DNA from 3 places in the Streptomyces sp. NPDC058307 genome. Region 1 is predicted to be linked to each of the others. Evidence: riboswitches for the same ligand, from Rfam matches in the RefSeq annotation. Region 1 holds a riboswitch; each other region holds the start of a gene.
What was found. A riboswitch is a leader RNA that binds a small molecule or an ion and turns the genes downstream of it on or off. The one in region 1 is predicted to bind S-adenosylmethionine.

Region 1 (4,465 bases):
GGCACCGGCTGCGGGCGGTCGGGCGGCCCGACGACGACCTGCGGATCCTGCCGGGCACCGAGATCATCATCGGCGCCACCGAGGAGGGGGCCCAGGAGAAGAAGCGCTGGATCCGGCTCCAGCAGGTCACCCCCGCCACGGCACTGGGCATCGCCGGACTGCTGTGGGGCATCGACCTGTCCGACCGCGACGCCGACGGGCCGCTGCCGAAGGAGGACCCGGTCGTCGCCGAGAACGACGGCTCCTTCGGGGCCCGGCGCATCGCCGACCGCGTACGGTCGTGGCCGAGTGGCGGGCGAAGGCGGAAGCCAACGGCTGGTCGCTGCGCGAGACCGTCATCGCGCTCGGCCCGCAGCGCGGGCACGTCGGCACCCCGTCCGGCCTGGCCGACAAGTTCGCCCACTTCGTGCGGCACGGCGCGGTCGACGGCTTCAACGTCACGCCGTACCTCATCCCCGACGGCCTCGACGACATCGTCGACCTGCTCGTCCCGGAACTGCAGGAACGCGGGATCTACCGCACCGAGTACACCGGCACCACCCTGCGCGAGAACCTCGGCCTGCGCGAGCCCCTCACGCACCGGTCCGCGCGGGAGCAACGGCAGGCGGGCTGACATGGCTGCGCGAGGAGCGCCCAACGCGTCCGACCGCCGGGCCATCGACGGCCCCACCGGCACCCTGAACCCGCACTCACGCGCGCGTGACGAAGGAGAACCCATGACCACCGAGGCCACCAAGACCGACTTCCATGCCTTCACCGAGACCTGGCTGGAGTGGTACCGGGCCCAGGAGGCCCGGCTCGCCGACCCGCACGGGTTCCTGGCGATCACCGGCCTGCACTGGCTCGACGACCGCCCGCAGCGCTTCCCGGACGCGCCCGGCGCGTGGCGAACCGGCCCCGACGGGGTCGTCGTAGATCTCGACGACGGCGAGGAACTGCTCGTCGACGGAACGCCGGTGCACGGTGAACACCGCTTCGGCGTGCTTGCCGAGCGCACCGGTGTCGACGCCGTCTGGGGAGACGCCGTCATCGAGGTCGCCAAGCGCGGCGGGCACGACATCGTGCGCCCCCGGCACCCCGACGCGCCGCTGCGCACGGCCTTCACCGGAACGCCCGCCTACGCCCCCGACCCGCGCTGGGCAGTGACGGGCCGTTACATCCCCTTCGACACGCCACGACCCACCACCGTCGGCGCCGCGGTCGAGGGCCTTGAGCATGTGTACGACGCTCCGGGCAGGATCGAGTTCGAGCTGGAGGGGAGCCCACTGTCGCTGACCGCGTTCCCCGGCCATGGCGCCGGCCGGCTGATGGTGCTGTTCACGGACGCGACCTCGGGGGTCACCACCTACGCCGCCAACCGGTCCCTCTCCCTGGAGCCGCCCACCGCCGACGGAACGGTCGTCCTGGACTTCAACCGCGCCGCGAACCTGCCGTGCGCCTACACGGACCTGGCCACCTGCCCGCTGCCCCCGGCCGAGAACCGGCTGCCGGTGGCGATCGAGGCCGGCCTGAAGATCCCGCGCGAGCGCGGCGGTTCCTGAGCCGGACCCGCTGCCGGCCCGACTGCCCCCGCAGCACGCCGGTTTGCGGCATTGACGTACGACGAGAGCCCTCCGTACGATCACGAACGGCATTGAGTGTCAGCGTCAAGCCCTGGCTCGCTGACCGGCAACCCTCCCCCGCGGTGGGGTGCTCCAGGTGAAAGCCCGGCGGGATCACCGACGATCTCCGCAAGCGCGAGGCCCCGTGACCGGGGCCGGAAAAGTGGAGGCCCGGTATGCGGCACGGTGGTGATCTCGGCGTCCGCTTCATCGGCGCCACCGTGTTCTCCCGGCTCTCGCGCCGGCGTCACATCGACCTCAAGCGCTCGACCAGCTGTCTCTGTCGGGCCTGACAGGCTTTCCCACCGCTGGTCGCGGTTCGGCACCCGCTGCCGCCGCGCCCGCCTGCGCCTGATCTCCGGCTGTCTTCGAGCCCCGTTTCCCGTGATCCCTGTCTGTCCAGCGCACCCCCGGCACCGGCGTCGCACCGGCCGGGGCCGCACGCCCAGGTACGGCCATGCCGCGTACGGCATCCGTCCGGGTGACACGAGTAGGAGAAGCCCTCCGTGACTGCACTTCCCCATGTCGGATCCGCCCGCTGGGCGGCATGGACCGCCCTTGTCACCACCAGTGTTCTACTGACCGCCTGCGGCTCGGGTGGCGGCGACTCCGGCAGCGGCACCGGGCAGCCCGGGTCCGGCGGCACCCTGACCTTCGCGGTGGGCTCGGACGCCGGCTGCGTGGACCCGCAGCAGGTCGCCAGCAACGAGACCATCTACTCGGTGCGCCAGATCGTGGACTCCCTCACGGACCAGGACCCGAAAACCGGCAAGATCGTGCCGTGGCTGGCGAAGAGCTGGGACATCAGCTCCGACGCCAAGCAGTTCACCTTCCATCTGCGCTCGGGTGTCACCTTCAGCGACGGGTCGAAGCTGACCGCTCAGGTGGTCAAGGACAACTTCGACGCGGTGCCCCGGCTCGGCGCGCTCGGCACCCTCGCCCAGGGCTATCTCAGCGGCGTCGAGAGCACCACGGCAGTCGACCCGCTCACCGTCAAGGTCACCTTCAAGCAGCCCAACGCCCAGTTCCTCCAGGCCACTTCGACACACTCGCTGGGCATCGAATCCTCGGCCAGCGTCAAGAAGACCCCGCAGCAGAAGTGCAGTGACGGCGTGACCGGCTCCGGGCCGTTCGTGCTGAAGCAGTACGTGCAGAACCAGTCGCTCACCCTCGCCAAGCGCGCCGGATACGCCTGGGGTTCCTCGCTGTGGACCAAGAAGGGCGAGGCATACCTGGACAAGCTGGTCTTCAAGGTCGTACCGGAGGCCGGTGTTCGGGCGGGCAGTCTCCAGTCCGGCCAGGTGGACGCGATCAGCAGTGTCGGCAAGGCCAACGAGGCAGCGCTCAAGGGCGGCCAGGTCGCCCTCCAGCGACGGGCCAACCCCGGCGTGGTGTTCGGCCTCGGCCTCAACAACTCGCGGCCGGTCCTGAACGACGCGCGCGTGCGCCAGGCCATCCTGTACGCCGTCGACCGGCAGCAGATCGCCGACACCGTGTTCCCGACCGGCACCCAGGCGGCCACCAGCGTCCTCGCCCACACCACGCCCGACTACACCAGCCTCGCGTCGGGCCTGAAGACCGACGCGGCCAAGGCCAAGTCCCTGCTGGACGCGGCCGGTTGGAAGACCGGCAGCGACGGCATCCGCACCAAGGACGGCAAGAAGCTCGGCCTGACCATCGACTGGATCCCCAACGCCGGCACCAACCAGCCCGCGTTGGAGCTGATCCAGCAGCAACTCAAGGCGGTCGGCGTCCAGGCGACCCTCAAGCAGCTCCAGGTCACCCAGCTCGCGCCGACGCTGCAGTCGGGCGACTACGACGCCGCCTGGGGAAACGTCACCCGTGCCGACCCCGACATCCTGCGCAGCTCCTTCTCCACGAAGCTGGCCAACTTCTACCGCGTGCCGACGAGCGGCCTGGACACGGCCCTGGCCGCGCAGGCCGCGACCACCGACACCGCCAAGCGCAAGCAACTGGTCGGGCAGGCGCAGCAGTTGATCGTGCAGAACGCCTACTACGTGCCGGTCGTGGAGCTCCAGACCCAACTGGCGGTGTCGAAGAAGGTGCACGACCTGAACTTCGACGCCTCCAGCCGGCTCCAGCTGCACGACACCTGGATCGGCTGACGCATGCGCCGCTATGTGATCAAACGGCTCGCGCAGGCGGTCGGCGTGCTGTGGGCGGCGTACACGGTCTCGTTCCTGGTGCTGGACTATCTGCCGGGTGACCCGGTCACCGCGATGGCCAGTGCCGGGATGGACTCGGGGCAGGTCGACCCGCATCAGCTCGCCGCCCTGCGGCACGAGTACGGCTTCGACAAGCCCGTGCTGGTGCAGTACGGCGAGTACCTGGGGCGGGCCGTGCGCGGGGACTTCGGCGACTCGGTGTCCACCGGGCGCCCGGTCGCCTCGACGCTGACCGACGCCCTGCCACAGACCCTGCAGTTGACCGGCGCGGCACTGCTGCTCGCGGTGGTCCTCGGCGGTGGCCTGGCGGTGCTGGCCACCTACACCGCTCAGCGCTGGCTGCGGCAGCTGCTGCTGTCGCTGCCCCCGCTCGGGGTGTCCGTCCCCACGTTCTGGGTGGGGCTGCTGCTCGTCGAGGCGTTCTCCTTCCGGCTGCACTGGTTCCCGGCGTTCGGCAATGACGGACTGCGAGGGCTGGTGCTGCCTGCCCTGACGCTGGCGGTGCCGACCGGCGCGCAGGTCGCCCAGGTGTTCGCCAAGAGCCTGCTCACCGCGCTGGACCAGGCGTATGTGGAGACCGCGCGGGCCAAGGGCGCCGGGCGGTGGCGGGTTCATCTGCGGCACGCCCTGCGCAACGCCTCCCTGCCGGCGCTGACGGTCGTGGGCCTGCTGGTGGGG
Region 2 (4,465 bases), on a different contig from region 1:
AGCGCCTCGGCGAGCGCGGCGGCCAGCAGCCGTACCGCGTCCGCGGGCAGCGGTCCCCGGTCGAGCACCGCGTCCCGCAGGTTGGGCCCCGCCACGAACTCGGTCGCCATCCACGGCCGCGCCGCCTCGGTGTCCGCGTCCACGACCCGCGCGGTGTACGTACCCGCCCCGCCGACGGTCTGCGCGGCCCGCACCTCGTGCCGGAACCGGGCGCGGAAGGTGCGGTCCTCGGCGTGTTCGGCCCGTACGACCTTCACGGCCAGCCGCAGTCCGCCCCGCGCCTGGGCGAGATACACCTCGCCCATGCCGCCGGACCCGAGTCTGCCCAGGACCTCGTAGGGCCCGATGGCCGACGGGTCGGTCTCGCGCAGATCCTGCACCCCGTGCTCCCCCTGCTTTCCGTACGGTTGCTGGGGGGAGCGTATACGCGCGGTGGACTCCGGTACGTCAGACGGCCGGGACGCAGCGGCCGTCCTCGGTGCGGTACGTCCACTTCGCACCGTCCGCGACCAGTTCCTTCACGGCCTGCACGAACCGCTCCACGTGCTCGTCAGGGGTGCCCGCGCCGAAGCTCACCCGGATCGCGTTGAGGGACTTCTCGCCGGGCGCGGCCTCGGGGGCGCCGCACTCGCCCTGGGACTGCGGGTCGCTGCCGAGGAGGGTGCGCACGAGGGGGTGGGCGCAGAAGAGGCCGTCGCGGACGCCGATGCCGTACTCGGCGGACAGGGCGGCGGCGAAGTGGGAGCTGTTCCAGCCCTCGACGACGAAGGAGATCACGCCGACGCGGGGGGCGTCGTCGCCGAAGAGGGACAGGACGCGGACCGCGGGGACCTCGGCGAGGCCGCCCTTCACCTTCTTGATCAGATACTGCTCGCGGGCGACCAGGGTGTCGAAGCCGGCCTCGGTCAGCGCCTTGCAGGCCGACGCGATGGAGTAGGCACCGATGACGTTCGGGGAGCCGGCCTCGTGGCGCGCGGCGCTGTCGTGCCACTCCACGTCCACTCCCCCGTCCTCGCGCCGGGTGACCTTGCGGCTGGCTCCGCCGCCCGCGAGGTAGGGATCGGCGGCCCGGAGCCAGTCGGCGCGGCCGGCCAGGACGCCGGAACCGAAGGGGGCGTAGAGCTTGTGGCCGGAGAAGGCGACCCAGTCGACGTCGAGGTCACGGACGCTCAGCGGGTGGTGCGGGGCGAGCTGGGCCGCGTCGAGCACGATCCGGGCGCCGTGGGCGTGCGCGGCCGCGGCCAGTTCCCGTACGGGCCACAGCTCCCCGGTGACGTTGGAGGCGCCGGTGACGCACACCAGGGCCGGACCCTGGGGGTCGCGGTCGGCGAGGGCCTTCTCCAGGGTCCGGACGGCCTGGCGCGGGGTGCGCGGGGCGTCGAGGTAGCTGACCCGGGCGTCCTTCCAGGGCAGCAGGCTCGCGTGGTGCTCGGTCTCGAAGACGAAGACCTGGCAGTCGGCGGGGAGGGCGGCGGCGAGGAGGTTGAGCGAGTCGGTGGTCGAGCGGGTGAAGATCAGCTGGTCGTCGTCGCGGCAGTCGAGGAACTCGGTGACGGTCCTGCGGGCGTTCTCGAACAGGTCGGTCGACAGCTGGGAGAGGTAGCCGGCCCCGCGGTGCACGCTGCCGTAGTAGGGCGCGTACGCCGCCACGTCGTCCCAGACCCGCTGGAGGGCCGGTGCGCTGGCGGCGTAGTCGAGCGCCGCGTAGGTGACTTCGCCGCCGGTGACGAGCGGGACGGTGACATCCCGGCCCAGAAAGGGCAGAGGGGGACAAATGGTCTGGACGGCGGCAGCGGTGGAGACGGACATGGGGAACTCCCGTGAAAAGAAAAGAAAGGTGAGATGGGTGCGCGGAGGCGGGGCTCGGCGGCCCTATCGCATTCGCTTGCTCACAGGAGACTCCCTCGAATGACCAGGATCCCTGGGTTCGTGAGGGATCCGCGCTTGCCGTAGACCTCGCTGCCTACGGCCTGGTCTTCACCCGGGGCACCCCGCCACGGACGGAGGGTTGCCGGACAGTCGGCCGGGGCCTCATGACTGTCACTCATGACCTGGTCAAAGAACGTACGTGAGGTGATCGTCGTCCCGCAACCCGTGTCCGGATCGCGGGACGACACCCTGGTGGACGCTATGCGTTGCTCGCGGCCACCCAGCGCTCCAGCGTCCGCTTCGCCGACCCGGAGTCGATCGACTCGGCGGCCTTGTCCATCCCGGCCCTCAGCTGCTCGGCCAGCGTCCCCGGACCGGGGTCCAGGGCCACCAGCGCGGCCGCCGAGTTCAGGAGTACGGCGTCCCGGACCGGGCCCTTCTCGCCGTCCAGCAGACGGCGCGCGACCTCCGCGTTGTACGCCGGGTCACCGCCCCGCAGGGCCTCCACCGGCACCAGGTCGAGGCCGACGTCCCGGGGGTCGAAGCTCTCCTCGGTGACCTTGCCGTCGCGCACGACCCAGACACGGGAGGTCGACGTGGTCGTCAGCTCGTCGAGGCCGTCGTCACCGCGGAAGACCAGCGAGGAGTTGCCGCGCTCGGCGAAGACGCCCGCGACGACCGGCGCCATGCGCGGGTCCGCGACCCCGACCGCCTGGGACCGCACCCGCGCGGGGTTGGTCAGCGGGCCGAGGACGTTGAACACCGTGCGGATGCCCAACTGACCGCGTGCGGCGCCCACGTGACGCAGCGCCGGATGGAACTTGATCGCGAAGCAGAACGTGATCCCGGCCTCCCCGGCCACCTCGGCCACCCGCTGCGGGGTCAGCTCCAGGTTGACGCCGAGCTTCCCCAGGACGTCCGAGGCGCCGGACGCGGAGGAGGCGGCCCGGTTGCCGTGCTTGACGACCGTGGCACCGGTACCGGCCACGACGATCGCCGACATGGTGGAGATGTTGACCGTCTTGGCGCCGTCGCCGCCGGTGCCGACGATGTCCACCGTCCGGCCGGGGACCTCGATCACGTTGGCGTGCGCGTACATCGTCCGGACGAGCCCGTTGATCTCCTCGACCGTCTCGCCCTTGGCCCTGAGGGCGACCACGAAACCGGCGATCTGCGCGTCGGTCGCCTCGCCCTGCATGATCCGGTCCATCGCCCACGCCGTCGCGTCGGCGCTCTGGTCACGGCCGTACAGCAGGGCGTTCAGTACCTCGGGCCAGGAACGGCCCGCCGCGGTGTCGCCTCCAGCGGGGGTCACAGCGCTCATGGGGCCGCTCCTGGGTGTCGTAGAAGGTGTGCGCCCCACCCTATCCAGCCCCGATGGCGATCGAAGGGGGCCGTCCGCACAACGGACGGCGGTGCTGTCAGCCGAAAGTGACCGGCAGGTGGTGCAGCCCGCGCAGCATCAGGCTGGGGCGCCAGGTGAGGTCGTCCGGCCGGGCGTCCAGGGCGAGGCCGGGGCAGCGCTCCAGCAGCGTGCGGAAAGCGACCGCGCCCTGCATGCGGGCCAGTGGTGCGCCCAGGCAGTGGTGGATGCCGTAGCCGAAGGCCATGTGGCCGCGGGCGTCCCGGCGGATGTCGAAGCGGTCGGGTTCGGCGAACCGCCGGGAGTCGCGCGAGGCCGCGGCCAGCACCACGGCCACCGACTCGCCGCGGTCGACGGCCGTTCCGCCGATCTCCACCGGCTCCTTGGCGTAGCGGAACGCCGTGGTCTCCACCGGTCCTTCGTAGCGGAGCATCTCCTCCACCGCGTTCTCCAGCAGCGACCAGTCGCCGCGCAGGGCCGCGAGCTGATCGGGGTGACGCAGCAGGGCGAGAGTGCCGCTGGAGAGCAGGTTGGCCGCCGTCTCGTAGCCGGCCACCAGCAGGAGGAAGGCCATACCCAGCATCTCCTCGGCGGAGAGCCGGTCCTCCTCGTCCTGCATACCGCCGGCCAGCGCGCTCAGCAGATCCGCGCCGGGTTCCAGCCGCTTGGCGGCGACGAGGTCGGCCAGATAGCCGGTCATCGCCTGCGCGGCGGCACCGGCGGCGTCGGGACGGGTGAAGTCGGTGCTCTGCAGGTACCAGTCGTGGAACGCCTTGCGGTCGCCGGCCGGCACCCCGAGTAGTTCGCAGATCACGGCCAGGGGCAACGGCAGCGCGAACGCCTCGACCAGATCCACCCGCCCCAACGGCAGCATGGCATCGACCAGTTCGTCCGCGATCTGCTGGACGCGCGGTCGCAGCGCCTCGATCCGCCGTGTCGTGAAGTCCTTCGCGACCAGCCCGCGCAGCCGGGTGTGCTGCGGCGGGTCCGTCTGCACCATGTTCAGGCCGATGGAGTTGCCTCCGTCGTCCTGCCAGGCGGCCGAGTGCCGGATGTCGTTGGACAGCCGCGGGTCGGCGAGGGCGGCACGTGCCTCCGCGTGGCCCACGACCAGCCAGAACTCGCCCGACGCGGCGGTCCGCACCCGGTGCACCGGGCCCTGGGCGCGCAGCCGCTCGTAGACCGGATAGGGGTTGTCGACGAAGCCCTGGCCGTACGCGGACAGGTCCTCGG
Region 3 (4,465 bases), on a different contig from region 1:
ACTGCCGTCTGCAACAGGTCAATCGGACGAGAATTCTGGACGGAAGGGGTCCGGAATGTAGTAAGAATTCGCCCGAATCCGGGGCAAGTCGGGCCCCACAAAAGGAGCATAAGTGGCAAAGAACCCACACACTTTGGCTACTTCTCGTCGCATCCGAAGTCAGAACTCATATGCGCCCGGCATGAAGGAAGCAGCAGCTTCCCCAACTGTACCGTGCTCAACCATAGAGAATTGCCCCCTCCGCTTCTCTGGCGGAGAGGGCAATCGGATGAACTCTCGGTAATTTCTGTTACCGAAGGTAATGACCAGTCATACGGTCACCCGCCGGCGACCGCCGGGATGATGGAGACTCCGGCCCCGTCGGGCGTCGCCGTCTCCAGCCCCTGCTCGAACCGCACATCGTCGTCGTTCACGTACACATTCACGAACCGCCGCAGCTTGCCCTGGTCGTCGAGAACACGCGCCGCGATACCGGTGTGGTTCTTCTCCAGATCGGCGATGACCTCGGCGAGGGTCCCACCCTCGGCCTGCACCTCGGCCTGGCCGCCGGTGTAGGTGCGCAGGATGGTGGGGATGCGGACGTTGACGCTCATGCGAGGCCAGCCTCTCGGAAAGAGTCCAGATTCGGACGGATCGTGGCGGTGAGCCCGGTACCGGCCACCGCGTCCAGGGTCTTGAGACCGTCGCCGGTGTTCAGCACCACCGTGGTCTTCGTCGGGTCGAGGACGCCGTTCTCGATCAGCTTGCGGGTCACACCCACCGTCACGCCACCGGCGGTCTCCGCGAAGATCCCCTCGGTCCGCGCCAGCAGCTTGATCGCGTCGACGATCTGCTCGTCGTTCACGTCCTCCACCGCACCGCCGGTACGACGCGCGATGTCCAGCACGTACGGGCCGTCCGCGGGGTTCCCGATGGCCAGCGACTTGGCGATGGTGTCCGGCTTCTGGGGGCGGACCACGTCGTGCCCGGCCTTGTACGCCACCGACACCGGCGAGCACCCCTCGGCCTGCGCGCCGAAGATCTTGTACGGCCTGTCCTCGACGAGCCCGAGCTTGATCAGCTCCTGCAGACCCTTGTCGATCTTCGTGAGCTGCGAGCCGGAGGCGATCGGCACGACCAGCTGGTCGGGGAGCTTCCAGCCCAGCTGCTCGCAGATCTCGTACGCCAGGGTCTTGGACCCCTCCGCGTAGTACGGCCGCAGGTTGACGTTGACGAAGCCCCAGCCCTCGCCGGCCGGGTCGCCGATCAGCTCGGAGCAGAAGCGGTTCACGTCGTCGTAGTTGCCCTCGATGCCGACGAGCTCGCCGCCGTAGATCGCGGCCATGACGATCTTGCCCTGCTCCAGGTCGTGCGGGATGAACACGCAGGAGCGGAAGCCGGCCCGGGCCGCGGCGGCACCCACGGCGCCGGCGAGGTTGCCGGTGGAGGAGCAGGAGAGGGTGGTGAAGCCGAAGGCGCGGGCTGCCTCGATGGCCTGCGCGACGACGCGGTCCTTGAAGGAGTGCGTCGGGTTGCCGGAGTCGTCCTTGATGTACAGGCCGCCGGTGACGCCGAGCTCGCGGGCGAGGTTGTCGGCCTTGACGAGCTTGGTCCAGCCGGGGTTGATGTTGGGCTTGTCCGCCACGTCCGCGGGGACGGGCAGCAGCGGGGCGTAGCGCCAGATGTTCGAAGGTCCCGCCTCGATGCGCTTGCGGAGTTCCTCGGTTTCGTAGGCCGAGAAGTCGTACGCGATCTCAAGCGGGCCGAAACACTCCTCGCAGGCGAAGACCGGGCCGAGCGGGACGCGGTGGCCGCATTCGCGGCAGCTCAGCGCCGCGGCGGGACCCAGGTCGACGGAGTTCGTGGTGCTTGCAACAGTCTGCGCAGCCATGGAGGCGAGGCCCTTTCTCCTCATCTTCCTCACGACGCACTTCGCCGTGAGACGGATTTGGCACCTTCCCGAGCCGGGAGCCTCGCGGAGACGATCGTCAGCGATCGCTACGAGAACCGACTGGAGGGTTGCCGGGGCTTCATCGGGCCGTATCCCTCTGCCCCTCTGGATGAGCGGTATGAAGTTGTTAACGGCGGCCACCTCGGACATGCGATGGTCATCCGCGTTGTTCAAGACTGTAACCGACGACCAGGACAGTTGAGAGAGACGTCCGAACCGCGAGATGGATCACACGCTAAGGAGCCGCGCACTGTGCTGAACGAAGTCGAGCGCTGGCTGGCCACCAGGTCCTGGTCCGCGACTGATCGCCCGCTCCACCGGATCATGGCCGCGAAGCGGAGCTCGGGGCAGACCGTCAGTGTCGTCCTGCCCGCGCTCAACGAGGAGGAGACGGTCGGTGACATCGTCGCCGTGATCCGTCATGACCTCATGCAACAGGTCCCGCTCGTCGACGAGATCGTCGTCGTCGACTCGGGATCGACCGACCGCACGTCCGAGGTCGCCGCCGCGGCCGGGGCGCGGGTCGTCCACCGCGACGACATCCTCCCGCGCATACCCGCCGTGCCCGGCAAGGGCGAGGTCCTGTGGCGCTCCCTGCTGGTCACCAGCGGGGACATCGTCTGCTTCATCGACGCCGACCTGAAGGAGTTCTCCTCGGAGTTCGTCTCCGGCATCGTCGGCCCGCTGCTCACCGACCCCGGGGTCGACCTGGTCAAGGGCATGTACGACCGTCCCCTGGGCGGCGCCGCCGGACAGGGCGGCCGGGTCACCGAGCTGATGGCGCGCCCGCTGCTGAACATGCACTGGCCGCAGCTGGCCGGTTTCGTGCAGCCGCTGGGCGGCGAGTACGCGGCCCGGCGCTCGCTGCTGGAGCAGCTGCCGTTCCCGGTCGGCTACGGCATCGAGCTGGGCATGCTGGTCGACGCCCTGCACCTGGTCGGCCTCGACGCCCTCGCCCAGGTCGACGTCGGTGTGCGCAAGCACCGCCACCAGGACGGCCAGGCCCTGGGCCGGATGTCCGCCGCGATCTACCGCACCGCCCAGCTGAGGCTGGCCCGCGGCCATATGATCCGGCCCGCCCTGACCCAGTTCGAGCGGGGCCGGGACGGCTTCGAGCCGCGGACGTACTCCGTGGACACCGAGGAGCGGCCGCCGATGGTGGAGATCGCGGAGTACGCGGAGCGGAAGGTCGCGTAAGCGCGCGGAGGAAGGTCGCGTCACCGCGCGCCGGAAGGTCGCGTCACCGCGCGCAAGTGCGCATCCGTACGTTTGAGCGTTTGGGGGCCGGGCTAGGTTGAGGCGTATGGCGTCAACCAACAGTGCTGCTCAGGTGCTGGTCGCGTCCAACCGCGGCCCGGTCTCGTACGAAACGCGCGAGGACGGCTCGCTGCATGCCAAACGCGGTGGCGGCGGGCTGGTCTCGGGCCTGTCTGCGATCGGCTCCGACGCGGACTCCCTGTGGGTGTGCTCGGCGCTCGGCGACGGCGACCGCGAGGCGGTCCGGCGCGGGGTCGGCGAGCCGGGGGTCCGCATGCTCGACATCCCGGCCGACGTGCACGCCGACGCGTACAACGGCATCGCCAACTCGGTGTTGTGGTTCGTCCACCACCTGCTGTACCAGACCCCGCTGGAGCCGTCCTTCGACGCGGAGTTCCGGCGCCAGTGGGCGTCGTACGAGACGTACAACCGCGCCTTCGCCGAGGCGCTCGCCCAGGAGGCGGCCGAGGGGGCGGCGGTCCTGGTCCAGGACTACCACCTGTGCCTGGTGCCGGGGATGCTCCGTGAACTCCGTCCCGACCTGCGCATCGCCCACTTCTCGCACACGCCGTGGGCGCCGGTGGACTACTTCCGGATGCTGCCCGACGACATCGCGGGCCGGCTGCTGCGGGGCATGCTGGGCGCCGACCGGCTCGGCTTCCTCACCCAGCGCTGGGCGGACGCGTTCACGGCCTGTTGTACGGAGTTCGCGGACGGGCTCGGTGAGACCAGGATCGGGGTGCACGGGCTGGGCGCGGACGCGGACTTCCTGCGCGCCCGTTCCCACGAGGCCGACGTCGAGGAGCGCATCGTCGCCCTGCGCGAGGAGATCGGCGCGGGCCGCAAGACGATCGTCCGGGTCGACCGCACCGAACTGTCGAAGAACATCGTGCGCGGGCTGCGCGCCTACCGGCGGCTGCTGGAGTCGCGGCCGGAGTGGCGGGAGCGGGTCGTGCACGTGGCGTTCGCGTATCCCTCGCGGCAGGACCTGGCGGTGTACCGGGACTACACGGCCGAGGTGCAGCGGGTGGCCGAGGAGATCAACTCTCAGTACGGGACGCCGGGCTGGACGCCGGTCCTGCTGAATCTGAAGGACGACTTCGCGCGCTCCCTCGCCGCGTACCGGCTGGCCGACGTGGCGCTGGTCAACCCCATCCGGGACGGCATGAACCTGGTCGCGAAGGAGGTGCCGGTGGTCTCCGACGAGGGGTGCGCGCTGGTGCTGTCGCGGGAGGCCGGGGCGTACGAGGAGCTGGGTGACGACGCGATCGTGGTGAA

Region 2: another riboswitch for S-adenosylmethionine. It lies ahead of ACFVYN_RS08345 (aminotransferase class V-fold PLP-dependent enzyme); the one in region 1 lies ahead of ACFVYN_RS36900 (putative leader peptide).
Region 3: another riboswitch for S-adenosylmethionine. It lies ahead of thrC (threonine synthase); the one in region 1 lies ahead of ACFVYN_RS36900 (putative leader peptide).

What each region holds. Positions count from the first base shown of each region.
Region 1 is NZ_JBHVYZ010000082.1:22,531-26,995, forward strand. It holds partial or broken gene ACFVYN_RS36890 (NtaA/DmoA family FMN-dependent monooxygenase) at 1-613, shown strand, start outside; gene ACFVYN_RS36895 (DUF1684 domain-containing protein) at 717-1,541, shown strand; SAM riboswitch class IV at 1,630-1,743, shown strand; gene ACFVYN_RS36900 (putative leader peptide) at 1,778-1,894, shown strand; gene ACFVYN_RS36905 (ABC transporter substrate-binding protein) at 2,108-3,727, shown strand; gene ACFVYN_RS36910 (ABC transporter permease) at 3,731-4,465, shown strand, end outside.
Region 2 is NZ_JBHVYZ010000007.1:182,867-187,331, forward strand. It holds gene ACFVYN_RS08340 (PQQ-binding-like beta-propeller repeat protein) at 1-380, opposite strand, end outside; gene ACFVYN_RS08345 (aminotransferase class V-fold PLP-dependent enzyme) at 448-1,809, opposite strand; SAM riboswitch class IV at 1,936-2,052, opposite strand; gene trpD (anthranilate phosphoribosyltransferase) at 2,129-3,193, opposite strand; gene ACFVYN_RS08355 (cytochrome P450) at 3,291-4,465, opposite strand, start outside.
Region 3 is NZ_JBHVYZ010000066.1:13,348-17,812, reverse strand. It holds gene ACFVYN_RS33800 (MoaD/ThiS family protein) at 318-593, opposite strand; gene thrC (threonine synthase) at 590-1,870, opposite strand; SAM riboswitch class I at 1,888-2,046, opposite strand; gene ACFVYN_RS33790 (glucosyl-3-phosphoglycerate synthase) at 2,183-3,127, shown strand; gene ACFVYN_RS33785 (trehalose-6-phosphate synthase) at 3,234-4,465, shown strand, end outside.